4 regions of the Rhodococcus sp. 4CII genome follow, and region 1 is predicted to be linked to each of the others. Evidence: riboswitches for the same ligand, from Rfam matches in the RefSeq annotation. Region 1 holds a riboswitch; each other region holds the start of a gene.
What was found. Region 1 has a riboswitch for thiamine pyrophosphate ahead of H0B43_RS28625 (TenA family protein). Riboswitches for the same ligand answer to the same signal wherever they lie in the genome.
Positions count from the first base shown of each region.

Region 2: linked by a shared signal. The riboswitch ahead of thiC (phosphomethylpyrimidine synthase ThiC) and the one ahead of H0B43_RS28625 (TenA family protein) in region 1 are both predicted to bind thiamine pyrophosphate.
Region 3: linked by a shared signal. The riboswitch ahead of thiO (glycine oxidase ThiO) and the one ahead of H0B43_RS28625 (TenA family protein) in region 1 are both predicted to bind thiamine pyrophosphate.
Region 4: linked by a shared signal. The riboswitch ahead of H0B43_RS24495 (3-oxoacyl-ACP reductase) and the one ahead of H0B43_RS28625 (TenA family protein) in region 1 are both predicted to bind thiamine pyrophosphate.

Region 1 is NZ_JACCFE010000002.1:6,021,277-6,026,097, reverse strand. It holds gene H0B43_RS28630 (carboxylesterase/lipase family protein) at 1-1,528, opposite strand, end outside; TPP riboswitch at 1,635-1,730, shown strand; gene H0B43_RS28625 (TenA family protein) at 1,724-2,446, shown strand; gene H0B43_RS28620 (ABC transporter substrate-binding protein) at 2,431-3,471, shown strand; gene H0B43_RS28615 (ABC transporter permease) at 3,449-4,270, shown strand; gene H0B43_RS28610 (ABC transporter ATP-binding protein) at 4,263-4,821, shown strand, end outside.
Region 2 is NZ_JACCFE010000002.1:5,410,692-5,415,512, forward strand. It holds gene H0B43_RS25720 (adenylate/guanylate cyclase domain-containing protein) at 1-815, shown strand, start outside; gene thiD (bifunctional hydroxymethylpyrimidine kinase/phosphomethylpyrimidine kinase) at 848-1,693, opposite strand; gene thiC (phosphomethylpyrimidine synthase ThiC) at 1,704-3,350, opposite strand; TPP riboswitch at 3,343-3,450, opposite strand; gene H0B43_RS25735 (GNAT family N-acetyltransferase) at 3,584-3,958, shown strand; gene H0B43_RS25740 (GNAT family N-acetyltransferase) at 4,060-4,422, shown strand; gene H0B43_RS25745 (hypothetical protein) at 4,515-4,821, shown strand, end outside.
Region 3 is NZ_JACCFE010000002.1:5,403,350-5,408,170, reverse strand. It holds gene H0B43_RS25705 (ABC transporter ATP-binding protein) at 1-905, opposite strand, end outside; gene H0B43_RS25700 (thiazole synthase) at 1,019-1,786, opposite strand; gene thiS (sulfur carrier protein ThiS) at 1,779-2,003, opposite strand; gene thiO (glycine oxidase ThiO) at 2,007-3,074, opposite strand; TPP riboswitch at 3,072-3,184, opposite strand; gene thiE (thiamine phosphate synthase) at 3,209-3,907, shown strand; gene H0B43_RS25680 (NUDIX hydrolase) at 3,908-4,666, opposite strand; gene H0B43_RS25675 (hypothetical protein) at 4,792-4,821, shown strand, end outside.
Region 4 is NZ_JACCFE010000002.1:5,134,577-5,139,397, reverse strand. It holds gene H0B43_RS24500 (LLM class flavin-dependent oxidoreductase) at 1-588, opposite strand, end outside; gene H0B43_RS24495 (3-oxoacyl-ACP reductase) at 590-1,354, opposite strand; TPP riboswitch at 1,404-1,507, opposite strand; gene H0B43_RS24490 (MarR family winged helix-turn-helix transcriptional regulator) at 1,581-2,033, shown strand; gene H0B43_RS24485 (organic hydroperoxide resistance protein) at 2,036-2,458, shown strand; gene H0B43_RS24480 (oxidoreductase) at 2,478-3,356, opposite strand; gene H0B43_RS24475 (CocE/NonD family hydrolase) at 3,397-4,821, opposite strand, start outside.

The sequences.
Region 1 (4,821 bases):
CCCACGCGATCCGCATCTCGCGGTCCGGGTCCTGCACGAGGGTGTCCGCGCCGTCGATCAGCAGGGTGGAGCGGTTCTCCTCGTCGTAGGGCGCCCAGTGCTTGGACCCGTCCAGCGCGGCGGGGACACCGTGCCGCGCGAACGCGAGCCACCGGCGCTGGATCCGGCCCGACACCTCGAGTGCCGTCTTCCGGCCGCCGAGCCAGAACGTCGGGTCGATGTTGAGGGTGTCGAAATTGCCGAAGACGTACGGGAGTTCGGTGGCGTGCCCGGCGCCGATGCGCGCGGCCTTGAGCATCGGCGTGGCCTGATCGAACCGGTACATCCAGGTCGGCGAGTGCCTGCTGTGCGCGTCGGCCACCCACAGGGCGGGCATCCGGAACGCGGCGTCGCGGGACATCGCGAGTGCGCCCTTCGGTTTCCCGCGGTCCGGGTACGCCGACAGGATGTCGGCGAGGCGGGCCGCGGGCAGTTCCGGGTGATCGGTCGCGATCGCCCGCAGCATCTCCTGCACCGAATCCGACGTGACCGGCAGCAGAGGCGATTTCATGAACTTGAAGATCGACGACTCGTCCTTGTTGGAACCGATGATGAGCGGGATGCGGTGGGAGAAGCCCTTCTGGAACGCGGCCACCGGGTAGCGCGGCAGGAAGTCGCGATCCACCACCGGCGCCATCGCCAGCGTGCCGGGGATCTTGACGGGGACCTCGTTGACGAGGGTGTCGCTGGCCTCGATGATCGTGCGGTACGGCAGCCGCAGCAGCGTGTCGATCTGCCCCGGCGCCACGTCGAGGATGTCGAGGAACTGCTTCCCGACGGTGGCGGCCCGCTCACCACCGTAGACGGACGTCGCGGGTGGGCTCTGGGCGATCGCGCGGTGGAACAGCCCCTCCGCGCTCGGACACGTCATCAGGGTGGTGATCGACCCGGCCCCGGACGACTCCCCGAACACCGTCACCTCGTCCGGGTCGCCGCCGAACGACCCGATGTTCTCGCGCACCCACTCGAGGGCCGCGACCTGGTCGCGCAGCCCGCAGTTGGTCTCGAACACCCGCCCGGCGGTCGAGAACGACGACAGGTCGAGGAACCCGAGCGCTCCCACCCGGTAGTTGAAGGAGACCAGCACGACGTCGCCGAGGGTGGACAGGACGCGCCCGTTGTAGATGCCCTGCGCCGCGGTTCCCAGGCAGTACGCGCCGCCGTGGATCCACACCATCACCGGCCGCGGGGTGCCGTCCGGTCGCGGCGCCCACACGTTCACCGACAGGCAGTCCTCGTCCATCTCGAGTCCGGCGTCGATCGGGACGGCGGTGCCGTGCCCCTGCGGCGCCATCGGGCCGAAGTCGGCGCAGTCGCGCACACCCTCCCACGGCGCGGGCGGGACCGGCGCGCGGAACCGCAGGTCGCCGACGGGGGCCGCGGCGAACGGGATGCCCTTCCATGCGTAGACGTCGCCCTCGGGGTAGCCGCGCACCTCGCCGTCCCGGGCACGGACGACGAGCGTGTCGCCGGACTTCTCGACATCCACGGACGAATCTCCTCACGCAGCGCGTACCGGGAATCTCAGGCCAAACTACCAACGATGAGCAGGCAGGGCCTTTCCTTCGCGGGCACGGGCGGTGCTAGGGTCGGCTTGTTCTGACACGGGGTGCTCCGCACGGGCGGGGCTGAGAACACACCCGGGAACCTGCTCAGGTAATGCTGACGAAGGGATGTCAACGTTGTGAATAGCTCTGTCCAAGATGCTGCCGGCGCCGGCCAGCACGCCCGATTCACGGACCACTTGTGGGACCGGACGAAGGTGCTGCGCGAAGCGATCGACGAACTCGAGTTTCTGCGCCGCCTCGGTGACGGCACGCTGCCGCTGGACGTGTTCCGCACGTACATCGAGCAGGATTTCCTGTACCTGACCGGCTACGCGAAGGCGCTGTCGCTGGTGGCCGCGCACGCGCCCGGTCCCGTCGAGGCCGGCTTCTGGGCGGGTTCGGCAGCCGAGGCCGCCACCGTCGAGGCAACCCTGCACCAGAATCTGCTGACCAGCGGACGGCTCCCCGCGTCGGACGCGGAGCCTCAGCATTCGCAGGCCTGCCTCGGATACATCTCGTACCTGACCGCCGTGGCGGCCACGGAACCGTACGCCGTGGCCGCGGCCGCGGTGCTGCCCTGCTTCTGGATCTACGCGGACGTGGGACGCCGGCTCGCGGCGAGCGCCCGTGACGTGCTCTCCGCCGACCCGTCGCACCCCTATGCGCAGTGGGTGACCACGTACGACGCGGAGGAGTTCCACGCCGCCGTCGCCCGGGCCCGCGAACTGGTGGACGCCGCCGCCGAGGCCGCGACCGATGCCCAGCGTGAGGAGATGGTGGAGGCGTTCGTGATCGCCAGCCGCTACGAACTCATGTTCTGGGACACCGCACTCAACGAGCAGGAATGGCCGGCGTCGTGACACTCTTCTCTCGCACCAAGCGCGCTGCGACCGCAGCCGTCATCCTGGTCTCCGCCCTGTCGATGCTCACCGGCTGCGCGGGTGACTCGCAGTCGGACGACACCATCCGGTTCGCACTCGACTGGACCCCGAACACCAACCACACCGGTCTGTTCGTCGCGCAGCAGCAGGGCTATTTCGCGGACGCCGGACTCGACGTGCAGATACTGCCGTACAACGACACCTCCCCCGACACCCTGGTCGATGCCGGAAACGCGGAGTTCGGGGTGAGCTTCCAGAGTTCCGCGACGTTCTCGAAGGCCGCGGGCGCGCAGACCACGTCGGTCCTGGCCCCACTGCAACACTGGGCGACGGGCATCGCGGTGAAGGCGGATCGCGCCGACATCACCCGCCCCCGGGATCTTGACGGCAAGATCTACGCCGGTTTCGCGGACCCGGACGGCGAGGAGACGCTGAAGCAGATCATCCGGAACGACGGCGGCAAGGGCGAATTCACCACCGTCACGCTGGGCACGTCGGCGTACGAGGCCGTCTACTCCGGCACCGCCGACTTCACCGTGTCGTTCTTCGGCTGGGAAGGAATCGAGGCCGAGCACCAGGGCACGCCGATGCGCTACTTCCACTACACCGACTACGGCTTCCCCGACGCGTACGCGCTGATCATCGAGGGCAACGAACAGTGGATGGCCGACCATCCCGAGCAGGCCCGCAAGTTCGTCCAGGCCCTGCAGCGCGGCTACCAGTTCGCCGCCGACCAGCCGGATCAGGCGGCGCAGATCCTGATCGACGCCAACCCCGGCGCGTTTCCGGACGAACCCCTCGTCAAGGAGAGCCAGCAGATGTTGTCGTCCGAATACATGAAGGACAGTGCCGGCAAGGTCGGAACCCAGACGGCCGAGAAGTGGGCGGGATACTCCGGTTTCCTGTTCCAGCACGGCCTGCTCACCGGCCCCGACGGGGCACCGCTGACCACGGAACCCGACTGGTCGACGTATTTCACCAATGAGTACCTCGCTCAGCCCTGACACCAGTCTCGGCACTCCGGCCCCGGGCACGTCCTCGCTGCTGCGACGGACGGTGCCCGCGGTCGTGGTCCTGGCACTGCTGCTCGTCGCCTGGCAGGTGTACGTGACGGTCAGCGGTATTCGGCCGCAGGTGCTGCCCTCGCCGCTGCGCGTCGTCCAACAGGGTTGGCGGGCGCGCGACGCCATCTCCGGTCACGCTTCCGCGACGCTGCAGGTGACACTGATCGGTTTCGCAGTGTCCCTGCTCTGCGCCTGGGCGCTCGCCGTGCTCGTGGACTTCTCGCCGTGGCTGCGACGCGCATTCGTTCCGCTGTTCGTCGTGTCGCAGACGTTGCCGATCATCGCGATCGCGCCGCTGATGATCATCTGGTTCGGTTTCGGTCTCCTGCCGAAAATACTCGTGATCGCACTCGCCACGTTCTTCCCGATGACGATCGGCCTGATCGAGGGTTTCGCCGCGGCCGACCGGGAGGCCGGGGCGCTGCTGCGCAGCATGGGCGCCTCGCGGTGGCAGGAATTCCGATACGTTCGGCTCCCGTCGGCGATCCCCCGGTTCTTCACCGCCTTGCGGATCGGCATCACGTATGCCGTGGTGGGTGCCGTGTTCGCCGAATATGTCGGCGCCACGTCCGGTCTCGGCATCTATATGGCGACGCAGAAGAACTCCTTCCGCACCGATCTCGTGCTGGCCGCCGTCCTCGTGACCGCCGTGATCAGCCTCAGTCTGTACCTGCTCACGTTCGCGGTCGAACGCGTCGTCGCCCCCTGGATCAAGAACGAGAGGGCCCGGCATGAGTGAGACCGCACGCGTCGCACTGTCCGGTCTCACCAAGGGATTCCCGGTCCGCGGCGGCATCCGGCCCGTTCTCGACGACATCACGTTCACCGTCGAACCCGGCGAGTTCGTGTCGGTGATCGGCCCCAGCGGGTGTGGGAAGAGCACCGCGTTCGCCATGCTCGCCGGTCTCGACCGACCGGACTCCGGCACCGTCACCATCGGCGGCGAACCCGTCCGCCCCGCCGGCAGCGTCCCCTCGAAGTGCGCGTACATGCCGCAGAAGGACCTCCTGTTCCCGTGGCGCAGCGTCCTCGACAACACCACCCTCGGCCTCGAGGTACAGGGGGTATCCCGCAAGGAGGCGCGGGACAAGGCACGCGAATTGTTCTCAGTGTTCGGTCTCGGCGGGTTCGAGGACGCCCGCCCCAGCCAGCTGTCCGGCGGGATGCGGCAACGCGCCGCGATGCTCCGCACCGTCGTCCAGGACCGTCCGGTGCTGCTGCTCGACGAACCGTTCGGCGCCCTGGATTCGTTGACCCGCACCGAGATGCAGACCTGGTTGCAGGACGTCT
Region 2 (4,821 bases), 610 kb from region 1:
ACGCTGCGCCCACACCGAAACGCGGCGACAAGATTCTGGGCTGGGTGGGGTCGGTGAACCGGCAACCGCAGCTGATCGAGGGGCTGCGGAAGGTCCGTCGGGCGATGCCCGGCGATCCCGCGTTCGGTGACCCCCTGTCGACGGCGGGACCCGGCAGCGCACGCGCCATCGCGCGCGTCGCGGACCGCTTCCTCGACCACCAGCCCGGCGCGTCCCGCGAGATGAGTCTGGGCGCGCTGCAGGTGTGGCAGGCCCTGCTCGAACGCACCGGCCGCGGTCGTGGAACGCGCGAGGTGACCATCGTGTTCACCGACCTGGTCGGGTTCTCTACCTGGTCGCTGCCGGCCGGCGACAGCGCCACCCTCGCCCTGCTGCGCGGCGTCGCCCGGGCCGTCGAGACGCCGATCGTCGATCGGGGCGGGCATGTGGTGAAACGACTGGGGGACGGCGTGATGGCCGTCTTCTCCAGTCCGGACCGCGCGATCGACGCCGTCTTCGCGGCGCAGGAGGCGCTCGCCGGGGTGGAGGTGGACGGCTACCACCCCCGCATGCGCGTCGGTATCCACACCGGTGTGCCCCGGCAGATCGGCGGCGACTGGCTGGGGGTGGACGTGACGATCGCGGCCCGTATGATGGAACTGGGCGGCGACGGCAACGTGATGGCGTCGTCCGCCACGCTGTCGAGTCTGCAGCCGGGCACCCTCGAGGAACTCGGTGTCGGCGTCAAACCCTGGCGCCGCGCGTTCTTCGCCCCCGCACCCAGTGGGGTGCCATCCGACCTCGGGATCTGGCGGCTGCGGCTCCGCCGCCCGTGAGTACTTCTCAACCGCCGGACGTTAACAATTACTCACGAGCGACGAAGTCGCCACAGGGGGGAGACGGGGCCGTGACCGGCGCCCAGGTCGTAGGACGCCTCCAGGCACTTGGTGACCCACTCCTTGCCGAACGCCACCGCATCGGGCACCGACCATCCGTGGGCGAGTGCGCTCGCGATGGCGGCGGCGAGGGTGTCGCCGCCGCCGTGGTCGTTGCCCGTGTCGATGCGGGGACTGCTGAACTCGAGAAAGGTATCGCCGTCGAACAGTAGATCGGTGCTCGACGCCGATGTCCGGAGATGCCCGCCCTTCACGATCGACCACTGCGCCCCCAGTGCATGCAGCGCCTCCGCTGCCCGCCGCGCCGTCGCGTCGTCCACGACGTCGATGCCGGTGATCAACCGGATCTCGTCGAGGTTCGGCGTCACGACCGTGGCGATCGGGATCAGCGTGTTCCGCACGGCGTCCAGTGCCTCGGCGTGCAGGAGCGGATCTCCGTGCATAGACGCGCACACCGGGTCGACGACCAGCGGGACCGGTTGGTCGCGCCCGATCCCGACCTCGGTGCACACGGCGGCGACGGCCTCGATGATCGCCGTCGACGCCAGCATGCCCGTCTTCGCTGCCCCGACCCCGATGTCGTCGACGACGCACCGCACCTGCGCGGCCACCGTCTCCGGCGGAATCTCGTGGAAACCGCTGACGCCCACCGAGTTCTGCACCGTCACCGCAGCGACCGCGACGCACGCGTGGACGCCGCACAGGGCCATCGTCCGCGAGTCCGCCTGGATTCCGGCGCCACCACCGGAATCGGTGCCGGCGATGGTGAGGACGCGGACGGGGGTCTGGCCGTCGGGGGTCAGGGGCAGCAGCTTCACGACAGGGACCTTACCGATTCTCGGAGGTGACGGATTCGACGGGCAGATACACGCGTCCACCTGCGTCGACGAACTCGCTCGACTTCTCGGCCATGCCCGCCTCGATGGCCTCGATCGTATCGAGCCCGTGTTGCTGCGCGTACTCGCGCACATCGGCGGAGATCCGCATCGAGCAGAATTTCGGACCGCACATCGAACAGAAATGCGCGCTCTTCGCCGGCTCCGCGGGCAGGGTTTCGTCGTGGAACTCGCGCGCGGTGTCCGGATCGAGGGACAGCGCGAACTGGTCGTGCCAGCGGAACTCGAACCGGGCCTTGGACAGCGCGTCGTCCCGCTCCTGGGCGCGCGGATGCTGCTTCGCCAGGTCCGCGGCGTGGGCCGCGATCTTGTACGTGATGACGCCGATCTTGACGTCGTCGCGGTTCGGCAGTCCCAGGTGCTCCTTCGGGGTGACGTAACAGAGCATTGCGGTGCCGGCCTGCGCGATCATCGCCGCGCCGATCGCGGACGTGATGTGGTCGTACGCCGGCGCGATGTCGGTGGCGAGCGGTCCGAGCGTGTAGAACGGCGCCTCCTCGCACAGTTCTTCCTCGAGCCGCACGTTCTCGACGATCTTGTGCATCGGCACGTGTCCGGGTCCTTCGATCATCACCTGCACGCCATGTGATTTCGCGATCTTCGTCAGTTCGCCGAGAGTGCGGAGTTCGGCGAACTGAGCGTCGTCGTTGGCGTCGGCGATGGAACCGGGGCGCAGTCCGTCGCCGAGGGAGAACGTGACGTCGTAGCGGTGCAGGATCTCACACAATTCGTCGAAATGGGTGTACAGGAACGATTCCCGATGATGGGCCAGGCACCAGGCCGCCATGATCGAGCCACCGCGCGAGACGATGCCGGTCACGCGTTTCGCGGTGAGCGGGATGTAGCGGAGCAGGACTCCGGCGTGGACCGTCATGTAGTCGACACCCTGCTCGCACTGCTCGATCACGGTGTCGCGGTACATCTCCCACGTGAGCGCGGTGGGGTCTCCGTTCACCTTCTCGAGCGCCTGATAGATCGGCACCGTGCCGACCGGCACGGGCGAGTTGCGCAGGATCCACTCCCGGGTCTCGTGAATGTTCTTGCCGGTGGACAGGTCCATGATCGTGTCGGCGCCCCACCGGGTCGCCCACACCATCTTCTCGACCTCCTCCGCGATCGACGACGTCACCGCGCTGTTGCCGATGTTCGCGTTGATCTTGACCGCGAAGGCCTTCCCGATGACCATCGGCTCGAGTTCGGGGTGCCTGCGGTTGGCCGGGATCACGGCCCTACCCGCGGCCACCTCGGCGCGCACCGTCTCCGGTGAAACACCCTCGCGTGCAGCGCAATACCGCATTTCCGGGGTGACGGTGCCGGCTCGGGCCGCGTCGACCTGAGTGCCCTCCCGGTCGGCGATCCACGGCGCGCGCAGATGCGGCAGTCCCGCCTCCAGGTCGATGGTGGCGTCCGCGTCGGTGTACGGACCCGACGTGTCGTAGACGTCGAGGTGTTCACCGTTGGTGAGGTGCACACGGCGCACCGGCACCCGGACGTCGTCGCCCGACGGCAGGTAGTGCTTGGTGCTGCCCTCGATCGGCCCAGTGGTGACGGACGTGGCTGTAGATACAGTTTTGCTCATCGATGATGCTCCCTACGCCGGCATTACCCGGACAGGTTCGACGGTCGACGGCCCTAGCCGTCCTCTCAGCCCGCTGGTGCGAGCCCCCGTGGATGTGTAGTTGTCCCGGAGACTGTAACCGAGATCTCTGCGGGCACACATTCGGGGGAAACTTGGACAGCGCTTCCGACCATCGGTATAAAGGGTGATGAACATCACATTTCGATTACGACACATACCCCCAGGAGATAGCCATGCTGACGGACGCGCAGGTTGTGGACGTGATCGACAATGCCGATCAGAACCGGTTCGAACTCCGGCTGAGCGGTGATCTGGTCGGGATTCTCGGGTATTTCGACCTCGCGGAGACGCCGCCCGGAGCGGGGGCGGCCGCAGCCCGGCCGCCGGGTTCGAAGGGTAAGGGGCGGCAGGCGCCGGTGGTCTCGTTCATGCACACGGTGATCGTGGAGGATTTCGGTCACCGTGGGCTGGCCGCGCTCATGGTGGGCCGCTCGCTCGATCTCGCCCGGGGGTACGGATGGAAGATTCGGCCCGTGTGCACGTACGTGCAGCGCTTCGTGTCGGCGCATCCCGAATACCGCGACCTCATCGTCCCGGTGGAGCGCTGACCGTGCGCGCGCCGTGAAGCGGCAACCCGACTACAACGAAACGGTTCCGGGACCGGCGATTCGGCTGATGACGACGTCATCTTGCTGATTCCATGAGTGGCATGAATCACATTTCGAACGGTTCCGCGTCGCCGAGTTACGTCGCGGCCACCGACGCCCGCGTGCTCGACAACCCCGCCCACGAACGATTCGATCTGTGGCTGGGTGACGAGTTGGTCGGCATTCTCGGCTACCGGGACGGCGACGACATCCCCGGTTGCACGTCCGAACCGGGCGAGGTGGTCGCGTTCATGCATACCGTCGTCAAAGAAGATTTCGGTGGCCGCGGGCTGGCCGCGATCTTAGTGGCCGAGGCTCTGGGCTGGGCGCGCAATCGTGGCTGGAGAGTGCGTCCCATCTGCACATACGTCCAGCGCTACCTGGCATCGAATCCGGAGCATCTGGACATTCTGGCGGTCGAGTAGAACTTCTGTGAGAGCACTGCTCTTGATTTCTGCGACGTCGCTGTGAATACTGCTCTGTATAGAGAGCAGTGCTCACATTCGAAGGAGTCGTCATGACCGTGTCGGATAGGATCGGAAATCGGACCTCCGGAGTGTTGTTTGCGCTCACCGGTGTCCTGTTCGTCGTCTACCCCGCGGTGCGCCCCTATGCCCCGAACGGGGCCCCGGACGGCCCCGCCGAGTTCGCCTCCCCGTGGTGGCTCGTCGCGCACCTCTCCGCCGTCGGTGGGTTCATCGCGTTCGGGCTTGCGCTCGTCGCGCTCGGCAGCATCCTGAAGCGGACACCCGGCGCGCGGGCCGCGATGGTCGCTGTTGTCGCGTCGTGGGTCGGGATCGGGCTGACGCTGCCGTACTACGGGG
Region 3 (4,821 bases), 620 kb from region 1:
GCGTGGTACTGCACGTCGTCTCCGGTCAACTTCATGAAGGCGTCCTCGAGCGATCCGCGCTGAGATGCCAACTCGTGCAGGACGATGCCCTGCGCACCGGCGATCGCGCCGACGGCGTCCGTACTCGAATCCACCACGACGAGCGCCTGCTGTCCGTCGGATCCGTCCTCGCGGACGGTGAGACCCGTGGACGTGAGCGCACTGCGCAATGCGTCCAACTGCGGGCTGCGCACGCGCACCGTCGATTCCGAGGACTTGCTGACGAACTCGGAGACGGTGGTGTCGGCGATCAGGCGACCGCGCCCGATGACCACCAGATGTTCTGCGGTGAGCGCCATCTCGGACAGCAGGTGGCTCGACACCAGCACGGTGCGGCCCTCCGCGGCGAGGCGCTGCATGAACTTGCGGATCCAGACGATGCCTTCGGGGTCGAGTCCGTTGACCGGCTCGTCGAACAGCAGCACCTTCGGGTCGCCGAGCAGCGTGGCGGCCAGGCCCAGTCGCTGGGACATGCCGAGCGAGAACCCGCCGGCCTTCTTGCCCGCCACCTCGGTCAGCCCGACGAGGTGCAGTACCTCGTCGACCCGGCTCTTGGGCAGCGAGTTGGACGCGGCCATCCACTGCAGATGGGCGCGGGCGGACCGGTTGGGGTGCACCCACTTCGCGTCGAGCAGAGCCCCCACCGTCCGCAGCGGCTGCACCAGGTCGCTGTACGGTTTGCCATCGATCAGCGCGCTGCCCGCCGTGGGACGGTCCAGCCCGAGGATCATGCGCATGGTCGTCGATTTGCCTGCACCGTTCGGGCCGAGGAAGCCGGTGACCATACCCGGCTTCACGGTGAACGTCAGGTTGTCCACCGCCTTCGTCGCACCGAAGGTCTTTGTCAGTCCCCTCACTTCAATCATGATGAGAAGGATGCCGGAACCTGCGGCCGGCGCGCATCGGCCGCAGGTCTACTCCCGACTCGTCCCCTGGTACCGGTCGGACCCTGAGCGGGACCCCGATGGAACCCCGAGGACTACGACGACGCCTGCGCCCAGAATCGCTTGGGAATGCGGCCGGCGTGCCGTGCCTCGTACCCGGCCACCACGGCTTCGCGCATCGCCGACGCCATGAGCGCCGGATCCTTCGCCCTGGTCACGGCCGTCGCCAGCAGCACCGCGTCGCAGCCGAGTTCCATCGCGAGGGTCGCGTCGCTGGCAGTTCCGATGCCGGCGTCGAGGACGACGGGCACCCCGGCACCCTCCACGATCATCTGGATGTTGTGCGGATTCGCGATACCGAGCCCGGTGCCGATCGGCGAGCCCAGCGGCATCACGGCGACACACCCGACATCCTCGAGCCTGCGGGCCAGCACCGGATCGTCGGTGGTGTACGGCAGGACGACGAACCCGTCGTCCACCAGTTGTTCTGCCGCGCTGACCAACTCGATGGCGTCGGGCATCAGGGTGCGTTCGTCGGCGATGACCTCGAGCTTCACCCAGTCGGTCTCGAGCGCCTCGCGGGCGAGTTGCGCCGTCAGCACAGCCTCGGCCGCACCGCGGCACCCCGCGGTATTGGGCAGCGGCGCGATGTCGAGCCTGCGCAGCAGGTCCAGCACGCCGGTGCCGCCCACGGCGTCCACGCGGCGCATCGCGACCGTGGTCAGCTCGGTGCCGGACGCCACGAGGGCCTCCTCGAGCACGGTGAGGTTGGCGGCGCCGCCGGTGCCCATGATCAATCGGGAACCGAACGTCCGTCCCGCGATGGTGAGGCCCTTCTGCAGGCCGACAGTCGCGTCAGCCACCCTGCACCGCCGTGAGGATCTCGATCTCCCAGCCCCGGACCACCAGTTCGTCCCACCGGGCGCGCGGGAACACCGCGCCGTTCACCGCCACTGCGATGCCTTTGGACGGCAGGTTCAGCGCCTCCAGCAGCCCGGCGACGGTCAGTGGTTCCGTGAACTCGTGGTCCTCACCGTTGACGCTGATGCCGATCGGCACCACTACTTGCTGCTCACTCATCTCTTACCTCGCTACCTTTTCGAAACGTTCGGGGTCGGCGGCTTTCGCCTCGACCAGTGCCGAGCCCTCCAACAGTGCCACCGTCGCGTCGGCGGTCACCGGAGTGAGCAGGATGCCGTTGCGGCCGTGCCCCGTCGCCACCACCACACGATCGGACACCCGGCCGATCAGAGGCAAATTGTCCGGGGTCATCGGGCGCAGACCCGCCGAGGCCTCGCGCAGTTCGTACTCGCCGATCGCCGGCATCAGCGCCTCGGCGTCCGCGATCAGGTCGCGGACACCCGCCACCGTGACCTGCGTGTCGTTGCCCGATTCGTACTGGGTGGCTCCGACGACGATGCCGTCGGCGCGCGGCACCAGATACGCGGGCCGGCCGTGGACGCTGCCACGGATGGTGCGTCCCGGCGCAGGGGTCACCCCGGGACGGGCACGCAACCGCAAAATCTCACCCTTCACCGGCCGGACCGGAAGTCCCGGCCACAGGGCCGGCGACGCGATGCCGGCGGTGACCACGATCTGGTCCGTCTCGAGCCGGTCGATGCTCTGCACGGCCTCACCGATCAGCTCCGCTCCCGCGTCCACGGCGCAGCGCCGCAACGCCTGCAGCAGCAGCCGGTTGTCGACAGCCAGTTCGTCGACGGCCAAGAGCCCCAACCGGACTCCGCGGCCCAGCATCGGTTCGAGTGCCCGGACCTCGGCGCGGTTCAGGATCTGCAGATCCCGCCCCTGCGCACCCACCCATTCCGCGATGGTCCGCAGGTCCTCGGCGTCCGCACCGTCCAGAGCGACGGTGAGCGAACTCTCCGACGTGAACAGGTCGACCCCGGCCCCGGCCTCGAGTTCCTTCCCGAATTCGGGCCACCGATCTAGCGATGCGCTCCCCAGTTCGAGGACGCTCTCCTCACCTGGCCAGCCCTCGGACAACGGGGCGAGCATTCCGCCCGCCACCCAGGACGCCCCCGAACCGATCGACGGGTCGTACAGCCGCACCGACCAGCCGTTGCGGGCTGCGCGCCACGCAATGGACAGGCCGATCACTCCGCCTCCGACGACGGACACCGATCTCGCCATTGACTCCACCTCACTTCCTGCGCCGGCATGATCCGGGTCAGGTATGACGGTCGGGCTCGGCGTGAGCCCCTCTCAGCCCCACGTTCCCCGGGACTCCCGTGTTGCACTTTCACCGTAGAGGCTACCGTCATGCCGTGACCACCACGCACCACAGCAACCTCACGGACCGTCGGCGCCGCCTCGGAGCGGCGCGCTTGTACCTGTGCACCGACGCCAGGCGCGAGAAGGGCGACCTGGCGCAGTTCGCCGAAGCCGCGCTGTCCGGTGGCGTCGACATCATCCAGCTCCGGGACAAGGGCTCGGCCGGCGAGAAAAAGTTCGGCACGATGGACGCCCGGGACGAACTCGCGGCGCTGTCGGTGCTCGCGGCCGCGGCCAGGCGGCACGGCGCGCTGCTCGCGGTGAACGACCGCGCCGACATGGCGCTGGCGGCCGGGGCGGACGTGCTGCACCTCGGTCAGGGTGACCTGCCCGTTCCGTACGCGCGGACCGTCGTCGGGTCCGACGTGCTGATCGGCCGCTCCACCCACAGCCGCGCGCAGGCCAGCCTCGCGGCCATCGAGGACGGCGTCGACTACTTCTGCACCGGGCCGGTGTGGGCCACACCCACCAAACCCGGCCGGACCGCGTCGGGCATCGATCTCGTGCGTTCGACCGCAGACTCCGCGACCAACCGCCCGTGGTTCGCGATCGGCGGCATCGACGAGGCCCGCGTACCGGAGATCCTCGCCGCCGGGGCGACCCGCATCGTGGTCGTACGCGCGATCACCGAGGCCCGCGACCCGCAGGCCGCCGCGCGCTCGCTGTCGGCCCTCCTGCAGCAGAACGCCTAGTTACGGCTGATCCAGCCAGCCCAGCACAGTCGCCGGCGTCAGGACGACGACGGTGGCCGGCAACTGTTCGACCAGCTCGGGGTCGGTGGCGACGACCGCCGTGACCGTGCCCAGCGTGGTGCCGTGGCCGACCGGTTCGGCGAGCAGGCCGACCGTGTCCGCCGACTCGAGCACTTCGATGCGCGGCAGCCACCCGTACATGCCGTCGGGCAGGCGCACCGTGCGGGGCAGCGCCTTCGACAGCTGCGGCAACGCACCGCGCTCTCCCAGCACGTCGTACCTCGCGAACAGCAGTCGCACCTCGGTGGTCCGCAGTCGCGGCCATCCCGCTTCGAATCCGGGGTGCAGGGGCAGGCCGGCGACGTCTGCCTCCCGTACCCAGCGCAGTTCGGTGCTCTCCCCGTTCGGGACCGTCGGCAGCGGGCGCTCGGCGTCGGCGATCACGGTGGTGTAACTCCAGCCGCTCGCCGCCTCCATGGTGACGACCTCGGTGCGGACGCGGATGGCCGCGCTGTCGATGCCTGCTTCCTCGTGCGCCTCACGAACCGCGGCGTGGGTGGTGGTCTCGTGACTGTCCCGGGCGCCGCCGGGCAACGCCCACGTCCCACCCTGGTGGCTCCACGCAGCCCGGTGCTGCAGCAGCACGGCCGGCGTCTCGTCCGGCAGCGGCGCCCGCAGCAACAACCCGGCCGCACCGTGCTTGCCCCAATGACGACTGCCGTCCGGCCCGGTTGCCCAGCCGTCACCGTCACCACGCATCGACTACCCCTGTCCGACCTGATGGGTCACCCTGCAGTTCTCTCACACTAACGGTTTCTCCCGGAACTGCCCGTCGGCAGCCGGGAACCGACTGCTGCTTATATGCTCCCCACCAAGGTGCGGCCGTGACACGGGAGGGGTGCGAGGTGGTTCTG
Region 4 (4,821 bases), 890 kb from region 1:
CACCAGGAAATGCTTGCCCCGGTGCTCGACCGGACGCACCTTCGCCGGATCCGCAAAGGCACCGTCCCGGTCGAGCACCAGCGCGTCGGGCTCCCACGAATCCCACAGTGCGAGTGCCACGTCGACGAATTCCGCAGCGCGCGAATAACGCTCGTCGTGCGGCGGCATCTCCTCGAGTGCGTGATTGCGCGCCTCGGCGTCGAACATCGACGTCACCACGTTCCAGCCGGCGCGGCCGCCACTGATGTGGTCGAGCGACGCCAGCATCCGGGCGGCGTGGAACGGGGTGTAGAACGTGGTGGACACCGTCGTCACCAGCCCAACCCGCTCGGTGGCCCGCGCCATCGCGGACAGCGCGGTGAGCGGTTCGAGGAACCACATGCCCCCGGTCGCGGGGTCGCGCACCGAATGTCCGTCGGCGAAGAACACCGCGTCGAGGCAGCCCCGCTCCGCGGTCTGCGCCAGTTCCTCGTAATAGGTGATGTCGCAGAGTCGCTCCACCTGCGAGGCGGGGTGCCGCCACGCCGCGCCGTGGTGGCCGCAACTGTAGAGGAAGGCGTTGAAGTGCAGTTGCCTCGTGTCGCTCATGTCAGTCCTTGACCAGTCCACCGTCGACGACGAGGTTCTGGCCGGTCACCGCACGCGACCACGGGGACGCGAAGAACAGCACCGCGTCGGCGAACTCGTCCGGGGTGGTGACCCGCTGCAGCGGCGTGCTCGCCGCGATGAGGTCGAACACCTCGTCGGGAGTAGCGGCACTCGCGTCGGTGGTGCGGAGCAGCCCGCCCGAGACCATGTTGACGGTGATGCCGTCCGGTCCGAGGTCGGCGGCGAGGGTGCGGGTCAGTGACAGCGCCGCGGCCTTGGCGGCCGTGTAGTCGTGGTACGGGACGACGGGGTTCTGGAACAGGTTGGTCCCGATGTTCACGATCCGGCCGAACCCGAGCGAACGCATGCCCGGCAGCGCGGCCTGCGTGGTGTGCAGGGTCGCCTTCACACTGCCACGCAACTGCGCGTCGAACGCATCCCACGTGATGACGTCCGCCTTGTCGCGTGCGTCGCCGTTGAAGGAGAAGTCGGCGAGCGCGTTGTTGATCACCGTGGTCACCGGTGAGCCGAAGTGCGCCTCGGCTGCGGCGAACAGCGCGGCGACCTGTCCGGCATCCGTGACGTCGGCCCGGAGCGCGACCGCACGGTCTGCGCCCAGGGAAGCCGCGAGATCCTCGGCCGCCTCCCGGCTGTTCCGGTAGTTCACGATCACCCGCGCGTTCTGCGCCGCGAACGACCGCACGACGGCGGCGCCGAGGCCCCGTCCACCACCGGTCACCAGGACGATCTGCTTGTCGAGCTGCATGCTGCCACCTTCCGTTCGGTCGGCGACGAGATATTCGAAGCGGCGAATACGGCCGTCTCCGCGACATCCCTTCGCCGGCATTACCCAGTTCAGGTTCGACGGGTGTGTTCTCAGCCGCCCGGCTCTCGCCGAGCAGCACCCCGTGTCACTGGCGAACAGTGTAAGCCCAGTCACCGTTCCGGCCATTATGGTTGTGCACAACCTAGTTGTGTGCAACCATTAGGTGGTGACCGACAACCTCGCCCTCGACCGCCAGGTGTGCTTCGCGTTGTACTCGGCATCGCGGGCCATGACGGCGAGATACCGGTCGATGCTCGACTCGCTGGGAGTGACCTACCCGCAGTACCTCGTGCTGCTGGTGCTCTGGGAACAGGACGGCCGCGGAGTGCGCGAGATCTGCGACGCCCTGGACCTCGACACCGGCACTCTGTCGCCACTCCTCAAGCGGCTCGACGCCCTGGGCCTGGTCGAACGCCGGCGCTCGTCGGCCGACGAGCGCCGCGTCGGGATCTACCTCACCGAGAAGGGTGCGGGTCTCCGCGCCGCCGCGGAGAGCATCCCCGCACAGCTCGCTCACTCGACGGGAATGGACGTCGACGAACTCGTCGCCCTCCGCGACACCCTGTCGAGGCTCACCGAATCGCTCCACAGTTTCCCCACCCCTACAGGAGAGAAGTAACCATGAAGATCGTGTACACCGCCGAAGCCCTTGCCACCGGAGAAGGCCGCAACGGCCGCGCGCGCACGTCGGACGGCCGGCTCGACCTGAACCTGGCCATCCCCACCGAGATGGGTGGGTCCGGCGACGGCACCAACCCCGAGCAGCTGTTCGCCGCCGGATACGCGGCGTGCTTCCACTCCGCACTCCAGTTGGTTGCCCGTCAGGAGAAGGCGAACGTCGTCGACTCGGCCGTCGGCGCCCGTGTCGGCATCGGCTCCACGGACGGCGGCGGATTCGGGCTCGCCGTCACCCTCGAGGTCTCGCTTCCCCACGTGCCGCGGGCACAAGCGCTCGAGCTGACCGAGAAGGCGCACCAGGTGTGCCCGTATTCCAACGCCACCCGCGGCAACATCGACGTCACCCTCGAGGTCACCGAAGACTGACACCTGCGCGGGCGTCGGGTCACCCGAACTTGTACTCGACGCCCGTCAGGTTCTCCGACAGGGACCACAGCGCCCCGGCGGTCTGCTCGTCCCGCGACTTCTTGTTGGAGCCCACCACTTTCGGGTGGCCGCGCTGCTCGAACAGTCCGTCCGGCCCGATGTAACTTCCGCCGATCACGTCGGGAGCGGTCGCGGCGTACAGCATCGGCAGCGCCCCCATCTCCGCGGACTGCGCGAAGATCCGGTTACCGACCGCCATCAGTTTGTCCTGCACGGACTCGGTGTGCGCCTGCAGATTTGTCGAGGCGTACCCGGGATGCGCGGCGACCGCCTTGACTCGTGATTTCGCGGCGGCGAGCCTGCGCTGCAATTCGTACGTGAACAGCAGATTCGCGAGCTTCGACTGTCCGTACGCGCTCCAGCGGTTGTACTTGCGGTGTTCCCAGTTGAGGTCGTCGAGGTGGATCGTTCCCGCCTGATGCGCCGCACTCGACATCGTGGCGACCCGATCGGTGATCTTGCCGAGCAGCAGCCCGGTCAACGCGAAGTGCCCGAGATGGTTCGTGCCGATCTGCATTTCGAATCCGTCGGCGGTCCTGCGCTGCGGCACCGCCATCACGCCGGCGTTGTTCACCAGCACGTCGACGGCATCGATGCCCGCCGCGAACTCCCGCACGGAAGCGAGATCGGCGAGATCGAGACGGCGCACCTCGGCGTTGTCACCGATCGACCGCGCGACCACCTCTCCCTTGCGGGTATTGCGACAGGCCAGGACGACGTGCGCCCCCGCCTGGCCGAGTGCCCGCGCCGCCACCTCCCCCAGACCGCTGTTGGCGCCCGTGACGACGAAGGTGCGGCCACTCTGATCGACGATGTCCGAAGCTGTCCACTTGGTCATGATTTCAACCCTACGGATGCCGGGGCGCGGCGTGAACCCGTCACCACGCCTGCTTTCCGACCAGTGGCAGATTGAGGAAACTCGGCCGGTCCGGCGACAACGCGACGTGCTGCGGTCTCAGCCCGCTGTCGGCCAGCATCGGTCCGAGCGGCAGATACCGGGGAATGCTCCCCGCGTACACGTCCACGCGCAGTCGGTGACCCGGTTGGAGCATCGCGTCGGTGGGCACGAAGTTGATGTCCACCGGCGTCACCTCGCCCGGCACCAACGGCTGCCGCGACTCCACCGTCAGGTAGTGGTGGGGTTCGGTGTAGTCGCCGTTCGCCGACTTCGTGCTCTTCGAATCGTCCACGGCCCGCATGGAAGCGGTGAGGGCGCCGTTGGTGAGCGGCGTCGACGTGCCGTCGGGCGCGACGTCGTTCAGCGTCACCGCCCAGAACCCGTCCAGGGCGTCGAGCACGGTTTCGAGATGCAGGTTGACCGGACCCGACAACTCCGTCGGCTGCGCGACTGGTGCGCTGGTGAACGTGAGTCCCTCGGCCTCGTTGAACCGGGAATCCTTGCTGCACACCGATCCGAGGACGACGGCCGCGCCCGCGGTGCCCTGCGCACCGTCGCGGGAGCAGAGTCCGCGAAGCCCGGGTGCGACCGTGAGTTGCGTTGCGTCACCGGGTTTTGCCGCCACCAGGCTGCCGTCGTGCACGGCGTGCCCCGCGGTGCCGCTCGGAGCGCCCGACAGGTACATCCGCTGGTAGTCGACCCCGGCGCGCGGGAACTGATCGGTGGTGGTCCAGCCGTTGCCCTGCTGATACAGCGTCACCGGGCCGTACTCGTCGATGCCGTTGTCGATTCCCTTCAGCCACTTGTCGAACCACGCGCGTTCGAGGACGTCGAGTCGCGGCGGCGCGCCCCGCTCACCGAAACCGCCCCCGAACGAGATGTGGTAGGCGTCGCTCATGATCAGTTGCTTCTCGCCCGCCGGCAGCGGGATGTCGTTGTAGACGCGTGGCTCACTGTTCGCGAAGATGTCGTGCCAGGCGCCGTAGAGCATGGTCGGCACCCGGATGTTCCCCGCCTGAGCCTTGCGCTCCTCGTAGAACTGGCCATCCTGCGCCACCCGCAGCGTGCCGGGGTCGAGATCGTCGATCTTCGTCGCCGTCATGGCCTCGATCAGTGCGGGGAACAGCGTCAACGGATCCTGCAACCGATCCTGCAGCCACTGCTGATCGAAGCGGCCCTGCGCGAGGGCCTGGACGTCGGGGACGAACTTGAGGCCGTTGACCAGTGACAACCACAGCGGCATGAAACCGACCCCGAGGCCGCCGCCGGTTCCGACGATGTCGCGGAGCAGGTCGTTGCCCGGCTCGGTCGGAAAGATCGCCTTCAGCGCAGGCGGCTGATGTCCCGCGGCCTGCAGCGAGTTGATGCCCGAATACGACACCCCGGCCATCCCGACCTTGCCGTC